Regions from separate parts of the Paeniglutamicibacter sulfureus genome, predicted to be linked through region 1. Evidence: predicted binding sites of a transcription regulator. Region 1 holds the regulator's gene; each other region holds the start of a gene.
What was found. The regulator HrcA, encoded in region 1, represses chaperone genes, less so after heat shock. The targets are predictions, from matches to a motif close to TTNGCACTCGNNNNNNNCGAGTGCNAA.
Positions count from the first base shown of each region.

Region 2: a site for HrcA is predicted at 1,444-1,470, ahead of groES (co-chaperone GroES). Genes of this name have one in related genera too.
Region 3: a site for HrcA is predicted at 2,267-2,293, ahead of groL (chaperonin GroEL). Genes of this name have one in related genera too.

Region 1 is NZ_BAAAWO010000001.1:589,113-592,388, forward strand. Features, by position in the region: gene ABD687_RS02635 (DUF3097 family protein) at 1-847, opposite strand, end outside; gene hrcA (heat-inducible transcriptional repressor HrcA) at 1,128-2,141, shown strand; gene dnaJ (molecular chaperone DnaJ) at 2,191-3,276, shown strand, end outside.
Region 2 is NZ_BAAAWO010000001.1:1,380,514-1,383,789, forward strand. Features, by position in the region: gene groL (chaperonin GroEL) at 1-942, opposite strand, end outside; gene groES (co-chaperone GroES) at 1,004-1,300, opposite strand; gene ABD687_RS06240 (hypothetical protein) at 1,789-2,289, opposite strand; gene ABD687_RS06245 (DUF2306 domain-containing protein) at 2,501-3,193, shown strand.
Region 3 is NZ_BAAAWO010000001.1:3,712,686-3,715,961, reverse strand. Features, by position in the region: gene ABD687_RS16860 (phosphotransferase) at 1-237, opposite strand, end outside; gene groL (chaperonin GroEL) at 452-2,089, opposite strand; gene ABD687_RS16850 (LytR C-terminal domain-containing protein) at 2,370-3,029, opposite strand; gene ABD687_RS16845 (DUF3263 domain-containing protein) at 3,124-3,276, opposite strand, start outside.

The DNA.
Region 1 (3,276 bases):
CCCCGGCGGTCAGGAAGTCGATGACTTCCTCGACCCGGCCCAGCAGCGACGGCTCCAGATCGGCGTAGGAGCGCACCTGCCCCAGGATCCTCTCCCAGCCCTGGGCGACATCGATCTGCTCCTGGTGCGGCCACCCCAGCCCCTTGAGGATGCCGGTCTTCCAGTCGGTGCCGCGCGGCACGACCGGCCACGCCTTGATCTTCAGCACGGAGGGGCGGATGGCCTGCCACACATCGACGTAGGGGTGCCCGACGATCAGGACGTTGCCGGCAGCGCCGGGAACGCGCATCGCCTCGGCGGCGATCCTTGCCTCCTTGGTTCCTGCGACGAGGTGGTCGACCAGGATGCCGAGCTTGCGCTGCGGGGAGGGCGCGAAGGCACGGATGGCACCGGCCAGGTCGTCGACGCCGTGCAGCGGTTCGACGACGATGCCCTCCACGCGCAGGTCGTGGCCCCACACCTTCTCGACCAGCTGGGCATCGTGCTTGCCCTCGACCCAGACGCGGCTGGCACGCGCCGTGCGTGCCTTCAGGTCGGTGACCATGCGTGAGCCGGAGGCGCTGCGTGCGGTTCCCTGGGGAGCCGGGGGAGCGGCGGCGGGTTCGATGATTTCCACCGGCTCGCCCTCGAGCAGGAAGCCGAAGCCGGCGCGGAAGGACTTGGTGCGTCCGTGGCGGTCCTCGAGAACCATCACGCGCATGCCGCCGGATTTTTCGGTGCGAACCACCTCGCCGACCCATCCGCTTTCCACGTCCTCCAGCAGCAGGCCGCGGGCCAGCGGGACCTTGCGCAGTGTGCGTTTCCTGGGGGCGCTGATGTCCTGGGCGCCCCAGCCGTGGTAGCTCATCGTGTCACTTTCAGCTAGTGGTCAACAGGTCCCGGACCCATGTACGCAGCGGATTCGTTTGCCAGGGGCCGGGCAGCGTTCCGCCCTCCCACTGGCTGATGTGTCGAACGCGGCATCGCGGTCACGGACCAAACCATGCTAACAAGGGATGCGAAAGGTATTAGACTTAGCAGTTGAACGTGTCGAGTGCCAATGCCTGCCGTCGGGCCTCGGTGCGCGGCCGGGGGTGTGGACACTGCCCCCTGGACCATGGTGATCCGGCTTGCTGGGAGAGGTGAGAATGACCGAACCACGTAGGCTCGAAGTCCTTCGAGCCATCGTTGAGGACTACGTGCAGTCACGGGAGCCCGTTGGTTCGCGTGCCCTGCTCGATCGCCACGATTTGGGCGTCTCCGCCGCCACGATCCGCAACGACATGGCATCGCTGGAGGAGGAAGGGCTCATCGTGGCCCCGCATACCTCCTCCGGGCGGATCCCCACGGAAAAGGGCTACCGGCACTTCGTTGACCAAATCGGGGACATCAAGCCGCTCTCGGGCGCGGAACGACGCGCCATCGCGGCGCTGCTCGAGGGATCCCACGACGTCAACGACGTGCTGGAAAACACCGTGAGGCTGCTGGCCAGCATCACCCGGCAGGTTGCCCTGATCCAGGTGCCGCACTATTCGAACGCCACCGTTCGCCACATCGAATTGGTGGGACTGGGCGGCGGGCAGACCCTGGTGGTGCTCATCGCCTCCAGCGGCAAGGTCGAACAGCGCGTGATCCTGCTCCCGCCCTCCTTGGGGGAGTCGGACCTGCAACAACTGCGCGCGGTGCTTCTCTCCGTCCTGGACGCCAAGCCGATATCCGACGTCGTCCGGCTCGCCCAGGGTGTCCCGGAACTCGTCGAGCCGCGCCTGGCACCGGCGGTCCGTGCGTTGGCCGAGGCCCTTGGCGCCCTGGCGCGCAATTCCTCGGTGGACAGGATCCTCACCGCCGGCACCGCGAACCTGGCCCGCGCCAACCTGGATTTCCCGCTGAGCATCACCCCGGTGCTGGAGGCGCTCGAGGAACAGGTGGTGCTTTTGCGCCTCTTCTCCGAGCTAGAACAGGACGCCCACGGCATTGCCGTGGGCATCGGCACGGAAAACCAATACGGCGCCCTGACCGAGGCCTCGGTGGTCGCCACCGGATACGGTCCCGGCGAGCAGGCCATGATCGGCGTGCTGGGTCCGACGCGGATGAACTATCCCACCTCGATGGCCGCGGTTCGCGCCGTCGCCCGATATCTTTCCCGAATCCTGGCCGGCTAATGCGGGTCGTAACATATTTCTTGAAGTACGAAAGGACACAGCGAGCACTGTGAGCACCCATTACGAAGTCCTGGGCGTCAGCAAGGACGCCACCGGCGAGGAAATCAAGAAGGCCTACCGCAAGTTGGCCCGAAAGCTCCACCCGGACGTGAACCCCGGCGAGGACGCGAGCGAGAAGTTCAAGCTGGTCACCCGCGCCTACGAGGTGCTCTCCGATGCGGACAAGCGCGCCAACTACGATGCCACGGGCAACGAGAACGGCAACGGCCAGACCGGCTTCGGCGGCGGCGGAGGATTCGGCGGGGGTGGCTTCGGTGACATCTTCGAGCAGTTCTTCGGCGGCGGCGGAGCCCAGGGTCCTGCTTCGCGCACCCAGCGCGGCCGCGACGCGTTGATCACCGCCATCATCGACCTGGCCGACGCGGTGGCCGGGACCGTCTACCCGCTGGAGATGGAAACGGCAGTCACCTGCCCGACCTGCGAGGGCAGCTGCTGCCGTCCGGGCACCTCCCCGGTCACCTGCACCATCTGCCACGGTGCCGGACAGGTCCAGCGCCCGGTGCGCTCGTTCCTGGGCCAGATGATGACGGTTGAGACCTGCGCCGCCTGCCGCGGCTTCGGCACCACCATCCCCGACCCCTGCATCGACTGCAATGGCCAGGGCCGCATCCGCGAACGCATTTCCAAGCAGCTCAAGGTTCCCGCCGGCGTTGCCAGCGGCACCCGCATCCACCTGGCCAGCCAGGGCGAGGCCGGCCCGGGGGGCGGACCGAACGGCGATCTCTACGTCGAGATCGAGGTCCGCCGGCACAAGATCTTTGAACGCGACGGCGTTGACCTGCACGCGCGGATGAACGTGCCGATGACGGCCGCCGCCCTCGGCGCGGACCTGGACCTGGAGACCTTCGACGGCTCCCAGGTGATCGAGGTCGAATCCGGCGCGCAGTCAGGGGACACTGTTCGGCTTCCGGGCTTGGGCGTCCCGCGCCTGCGCGGCGGCAAGCGCGGGGACATCATCGTCCACCTGCAGGTGGAGACTCCCACCAAGATCGACTCCGAACAGCGTGAGCTTCTTCAGCAGCTGGCCAAGCTCCGCGGCGAGGAATTCGCCGAGGGCCGCATGGAAAACAGCGGC
Region 2 (3,276 bases), 790 kb from region 1:
CAGCACCTCGAGGCCGACCTGGTCCAGCTGCAGCCCCAGGTCCGGGGAGACAACCTGTGCGCCGGTGAGGATGGCAATGTCCTGCAGCATGGCCTTGCGGCGGTCGCCGAAGCCGGGGGCCTTGACGGCCACGGCGTTCAGGGTGCCGCGGATCTTGTTCACGACGAGGGTGGAGAGGGCTTCGCCCTCGATGTCCTCGGCGATGATGAACAGCGGCTTGCCGGCGGCCAGCACCTTTTCCAGCAGCGGCAGGAACTCTGCAACCGTGGAGATCTTGCCGGAGTTGACCAGGATCAGCGCGTCCTCCAGGACGGCCTCCTGGCGCTCCGGGTCGGTGACGAACTGCGGGGACAGGTAGCCCTTGTCGAACTGCATGCCCTCGGTGACAACCAGCTCGGTGGCGGTCGTGGAGGATTCCTCGATGGTGATGACGCCATCGGTGCCAACGGTCTCGAAGGCCTTGGCCAAGAGCTCGCCGATTTCCTCGTTCTGTGCGGAGATGGCCGCGACGTTGGCGACCTGCTTGCCCTCGACCGGAACGGCGTTGTCCTTCAGGCGCTGCGCAACTGCCTCAACGGCAACTTCGATGCCGCGCTTGATTTCGCCCGGGGCGGCGCCCGCGGCAACGTTGCGCAGGCCCTCCTTGACGAAAGCCTGTGCGAGCACGGTGGCGGTGGTGGTGCCGTCGCCTGCAACGTCGTTGGTCTTGGTGGCTACTTCCTTGGCCAGCTGCGCGCCAAGGTTCTCGTAGGCGTCTTCCAGCTCGACCTCACGGGCGATGGTCACGCCATCGTTGGTGATGGTCGGTGCGCCCCAGGCCTTTGCCAGCACCACGTTGCGGCCGCGCGGGCCGAGGGTCACCTTGACGGTGTTTGCGAGCTTATCAATGCCCGCTTCGAGGGCGCGTCGCGCCTCTTCGTTAAAAGCTAGCTGCTTTGCCATGTCTTGCTCCTTATAAGCTACGTAAAGCCCCGGCCAGGGGCCGGGGCTTTACGAGGAAAAACTACTTTACGACGATGGCCAGGACGTCGCGGGCCGAGAGCACCAAGTACTCGTCGCCGCCGACCTTGACTTCGGTTCCGCCGTACTTGGAGTAGATCACGACGTCGCCTTCGGCTACGTCAACGGGGACGCGGTTGCCGTTGTCATCGACGCGGCCGGGGCCGATTGCCACGACTTTGCCTTCCTGCGGCTTTTCCTTGGCGGAATCAGGGATGACCAGACCGGAAGCAGTGGTGGTTTCTGCTTCGAGCGGCTGGACGACAATGCGGTCCTCGAGAGGCTTAATGGAGACGGACATCGTCTCTCCTTTGCGTGAGTTACCAATGGTTTACGGGCCGTTCGGGTGGTACCAACCGTCGTCGCGGTGCCAGCTGGTGAATTACCTCAGGCTTTCAGCACTTGCCGGGATCGACAGGCGCCACCAATGACTCTAGGCAACCATTAGCACTCGGTCAAGGCGAGTGCTAATTACGGGGTCATTTACGCCCTCGGCGCATCTAACGAGTTGCGCCGATGTCTCCGAAGTGGCGCTGGGAGTCGGCACTTTGCCGAACCTTGATCGGGACATCGGAATCGTGGGTAAGTACTGGGTAGTCGGAGAAGAGCGGGGCTCCCCTCGGACCTCCCGCCGGTTTTCCCAAGGAACCGGCACCGTCGAGGGGAATTCACTCTGGCCTCCCCAACATGAACAACGGCGCCATCCCCACGAGCAGGACGCCTTCATCCTGGAATACCCCTGCCTCATTGTCGGAAAGTGCCGTTCACTTCCCACCGCTGTTCCATTTCCTACGCCCCTCGAACCCATCGTTCGCCGCGTGTCATTACGTAGCGCTTCCAGACGTAGCCCCAGGGGGTCACGGCAAGGATCGGCACAACGAAGAGAACGTTGAAGAGCATCGTCGCCGTTGCCGCATCCATGTCGTTGGCGATCAGGTGGGGCAGCGCCACGATTGCGAGCCACAGAACCTTCCACATCGTTTCGAACAGCAGAATCGGCAGCATCCCGAGGGGATAGCGGAGACCAAGGAACGCCAGCAGGGACATGGCAGTCAGAATGCAGAGAACCACCCCTTCGAACACGGGCATCGACGATGCCTGGAGCAGCAGCGGCCACTTAACGATCATCAGACCCACTGCCATGAAGAGATAGCCGCCGCGCATCATGTTCAGGCGGAAGGTGGGCAGTTGCCCGGGCCCGGTGGTCAGATCCGGGAGCGGTGCTGCCGCTTGGGGCTGCAAAACTTGGGGCTGGGAAACCGGAAGCGTTGACGAGGCGGAGGATGGCATTGTCTTGTACCTTTCGAATGCTGCGGTTTCGACGGTGCGGGTGCGGTGGCAAAACCCTGGGGTGATGTTGTTGCTGTCTTGACTCAACTTTCCCTGCCGCCGTGAGAGCGCGCATCGTCGGAATGGCCCGAATCGCACCGACCGAAAGTACGGCTTGGTCCTCGGCCAACCTGCCGATGTCTTCCCCCGATTTACGGGCGAGGATCGAGTCATGACAACTGAAACCACCAACAGCCGCGCTCAAAACGGTTGGCCGCCCAAACGCCGCAGAGCCCCGTGGCTGGCACCCGCCGGGCTGATTCTCCTCAGCCTCATACCGGTGATCGCCGGCATGTTCCGGGTCACCGAGCTGACCAGCGGCGGCGTCATCACCCCAGACAACGCCCGATTCTTCGCCTCGCCGATTCCGGTGATCACCCACATCGCCAGCGCCACGGTATATTGTCTGCTCGGTGCGTTCCAGTTCGTGCCGTCGCTTCGCCGCCGGCGCGGCTGGCATCGCATCGCCGGCGGCATCCTAATTCCCGCCGGCCTGCTCGCTGCCCTGTCCGGTTTGTGGATGACAGCTTTCTACGCATCGCCGGATGGCGGCAGCGCGCTGCTTATGGTCTTCCGGTTGTCCTTTGGCGCGGCCATGGCGGCTTGCATATTCCTTGGAATCATCGCGCTCAAGCGCCGGGACTTCAGCGCTCACGGCGCCTGGATGACCCGCGCCTATGCGCTTGGCATTGCGGCGGGAACCCAGGCCGTCGTGTTCGCGTTCTGGATCCTCGGCGTTGGGCCGGTCAACAGCCTGACCGATGCGCTACTCATGGGCGCAGCGTGGGTTCTCAACGCCGCAGTCGCCGAGTTCGTGATTCGCCGGCGCGCCCAGATGGCCCGCGCATTCCCAGGCCCCCGCTGATGCGCCAGTATCATGAAGGAGTGACCGGTCTCTTGCGCTCCGCGTGGAATGCGCCAGGCGCAGTTCCCCCTCCCCCACGCCGG
Region 3 (3,276 bases), 3.1 Mb from region 1:
CGCCAGGGGCCGGTCGTGGGGCGCTGGGGCACCGGAAACAAATTCCGTAATTTGCCGGCCTTGCCTATCCCGGCCCAATGGCCGTGGGACCTCGGACAGCCCATGCTCACGGAGGTGGGCCATGAACCTGTGAACCGATGGCGTGCTTTCTAGCCAGGGCTTGCGCACTGTGGAACCGACGCGCACCACCTCACCGGCGGCGTTCCCGCCGACCAGCGGCACTTCGATGTGGGTCACGGCTCCATGCTAGTCCGCCGCAAGCAATCCCCCCCCATGCCTGAAGGCGTAACCGGCGCATGGCGGTCCGGGCGTCAGGAGCCCGTTAACGCCGCGAGCCGCCTTCCATGCGGTGTCCCATCCTCCCCGAGGGGGAACGGGACACCGTGGGAAAGCGGCTCACGGTTTAGTGCCAGGTACTGCTAACGCGCGGGGCGTGGTGAAACAGGAGGGATTAGAATCCGCCCATGCCGCCCATGCCACCCATGTCGTCGCCACCCGGTGCTGCTGCGCCGGCCGGAACCGGCTTGTCAGCGACAACGGCTTCGGTGGTCAGGAACAGGCCGGCAATGGAAGCGGCGTTCTGCAGGGCAGAGCGCGTAACCTTTACCGGGTCGTTCACGCCGGCTGCGAGGAGGTCCTCGTAGACGCCGGTGGCTGCGTTCAGGCCGTGACCGGCAGGCAGGCCCTTGACCTTGTCGGCGACAACGCCCGGCTCCATGCCGGCGTTGAAGGCGATCTGCTTCAGCGGAGCCTCGATGGCAACGCGGACGATGTTCGCACCGGTTGCTTCGTCGCCGGTCAATTCCAGCTTGGCGAATGCTGCAGCGCCAGCCTGGATGAGGGCCACGCCGCCACCGGCAACGATGCCTTCTTCAACGGCAGCCTTGGCGTTGCGCACTGCATCTTCGATGCGGTGCTTGCGTTCCTTGAGCTCGACCTCGGTAGCGGCACCGGCCTTGATGACTGCAACGCCGCCGGCCAGCTTGGCCAGACGTTCCTGCAGCTTCTCGCGGTCGTAGTCCGAATCGGAGTTCTCGATCTCGGCGCGAATCTGGTTCACGCGACCGGCGATCTCCTCGGCGTCGCCTGCACCCTCGACGATGGTGGTCTCGTCCTTGGTGACAACGACCTTGCGGGCGGAGCCCAGCAGGTCGATGGTGGCGTTTTCGAGCTTCAGGCCGATTTCCTCGGAGATGACCTGGCCACCGGTGAGGATGGCGATGTCGGCCAGCATGGCCTTGCGGCGGTCGCCGAAGCCCGGTGCCTTGACGGCGACGGACTTGAACAGGCCACGGATCTTGTTCACGATCAGGGTGGCAAGGGCTTCGCCCTCGATGTCCTCGGCGATGATCAGCAGCGGCTTGTTCGACTGCATGACCTTCTCAAGGATCGAAACCATGTCCTTGACGTTGGTGATCTTCGAGTTGACGATCAGGATGTACGGATCCTCAAGGACCGTTTCCTGACGCTCGTTGTCGGTGACGAAGTAGGCCGAGATGTAGCCCTTGTCGAAGCGCATGCCCTCGGTGAGCTCAAGCTCGAGTCCGAAGGTGTTCGACTCCTCGACGGTGATGACACCTTCCTTGCCGACCTTGTCCAGTGCCTCGGCGATCAGGGCGCCGATTTCGTTGTCGCCGGCGGAGATCGATGCGGTGGCGGCGATCTCTTCCTTGGTTTCGATTTCCTTGGCGGAAGCCAAGAGCTCAACGGTGACGGCCTCGACGGCCTTCTCGATGCCGCGCTTCAGGGACAGCGGGTCGGCGCCGGCGGCAACGTTGCGCAGGCCTTCCTTGACCAGTGCCTGTGCCAGGACGGTTGCGGTGGTGGTGCCGTCGCCTGCGACGTCATCGGTCTTCTTGGCAACTTCCTTGACGAGTTCCGCACCGATCTTCTCGTACGGATCCTCGAGCTCGATCTCCTTGGCAATGGAGACACCGTCGTTGGTGATCGTGGGGGCGCCCCACTTCTTTTCCAGAACGACGTTGCGACCACGCGGGCCAAGGGTGACCTTGACGGCGTCGGCCAGGATGTTCAGGCCGCGCTCAAGGCCGCGGCGTGCTTCCTCGTCAAATGCAATGATTTTGGCCATAGCGGCTTATGTCCTTTCGGGACGTTCATGCGTATCTACGACCTGAGGCAACGCCCGCGACGGACGAAGAATCCACGATGTCATGGGACGATCGCAAAAGCTTCTCGCTGCCCTGGTCAAGGACTCACTCAAACACCGCCCCAAGGCTGCATGTATCCGCTCGAAACTCCGATCGAATTAGCAGTCGGGACGTGCGAGTGCTAATACAAATCTTGGCACTCAACCACTCGGAGTGCAAGCTGTGGGTCTTTGCCGTAAGCGTATTGCGGCGCCAGTGCGGCTAGTTGTAGTTGCTTCCCAGCACGATGGCGATATTGCCCGGGATGTTTGCGCTCTGCATGACCGAGGTGATGCCCAAGGCGTCGGCCGCGGCCTCCGCGGTGGCCCGATGGGTCTCGGCGCGGTAATAGACCGTGGAATAGTTGACTTTCTTGGTCCAGTTCGATGCCGCGACATTGCTGAACCCGGCATCCTGCAACTCCGTGCGCGCCTTGCCGGCAAGGCCGCCGACCTTTGCACCGTTGTAGACGCCCATTGCCATGGAGGTGTCAGCGTCTTCCGCCAGACCGCTTTCGCTGGCCTCGGTGGAGGAGCTGGCTTCCGTGGATTCGCTAGCCTCGTCCGCCGATTCGCTCTCTGCGGGCGTTTCGCTGGCTTCGTCTGCCGATGTGGACTCTGAGGAGTCCGCGGCGTCCTGGGTGCCCGAGGAGCTGGCGGCAACCGGTGCCGGGTCGGTCGTGGCGCCCGTGAGCTTGGGCAGGACCATGAAGGAGAAAAGTCCCACCACCAGTGCAATCGCCCCAAAGACCATCAGCCAACGCAAGCCGGATCGAGCCCCGCCCACGGACGCGGCGGAAGCCCAGCCGTTTTCGCGGTGCGAGCCGCTACGGTTGCTGAACTCTGGGACGCGATCAAATTCATCGCGCGGATAGTTGGTCATGCCCGTCCTCGGTGATCTGGCTTGCAATGTGGGCATGCGCGGCTGCAGGAATACAAGCGCGGCCGGGCCCCGAAACGCCAGACGTGCGTTGCAATCATGCCTCGGGTCCGAGCCGTTTCGCCGACCGAGCGCGATGCCTCGTCGTTCGTAGTCTACGCAATCGCTTGACCAGCATGGGGTCATGGGCCAGCGCTGCGTCCGTGTCGATGAGTGTGTTCAACAATTGGTAGTAGTTGGTTGGCGAGAT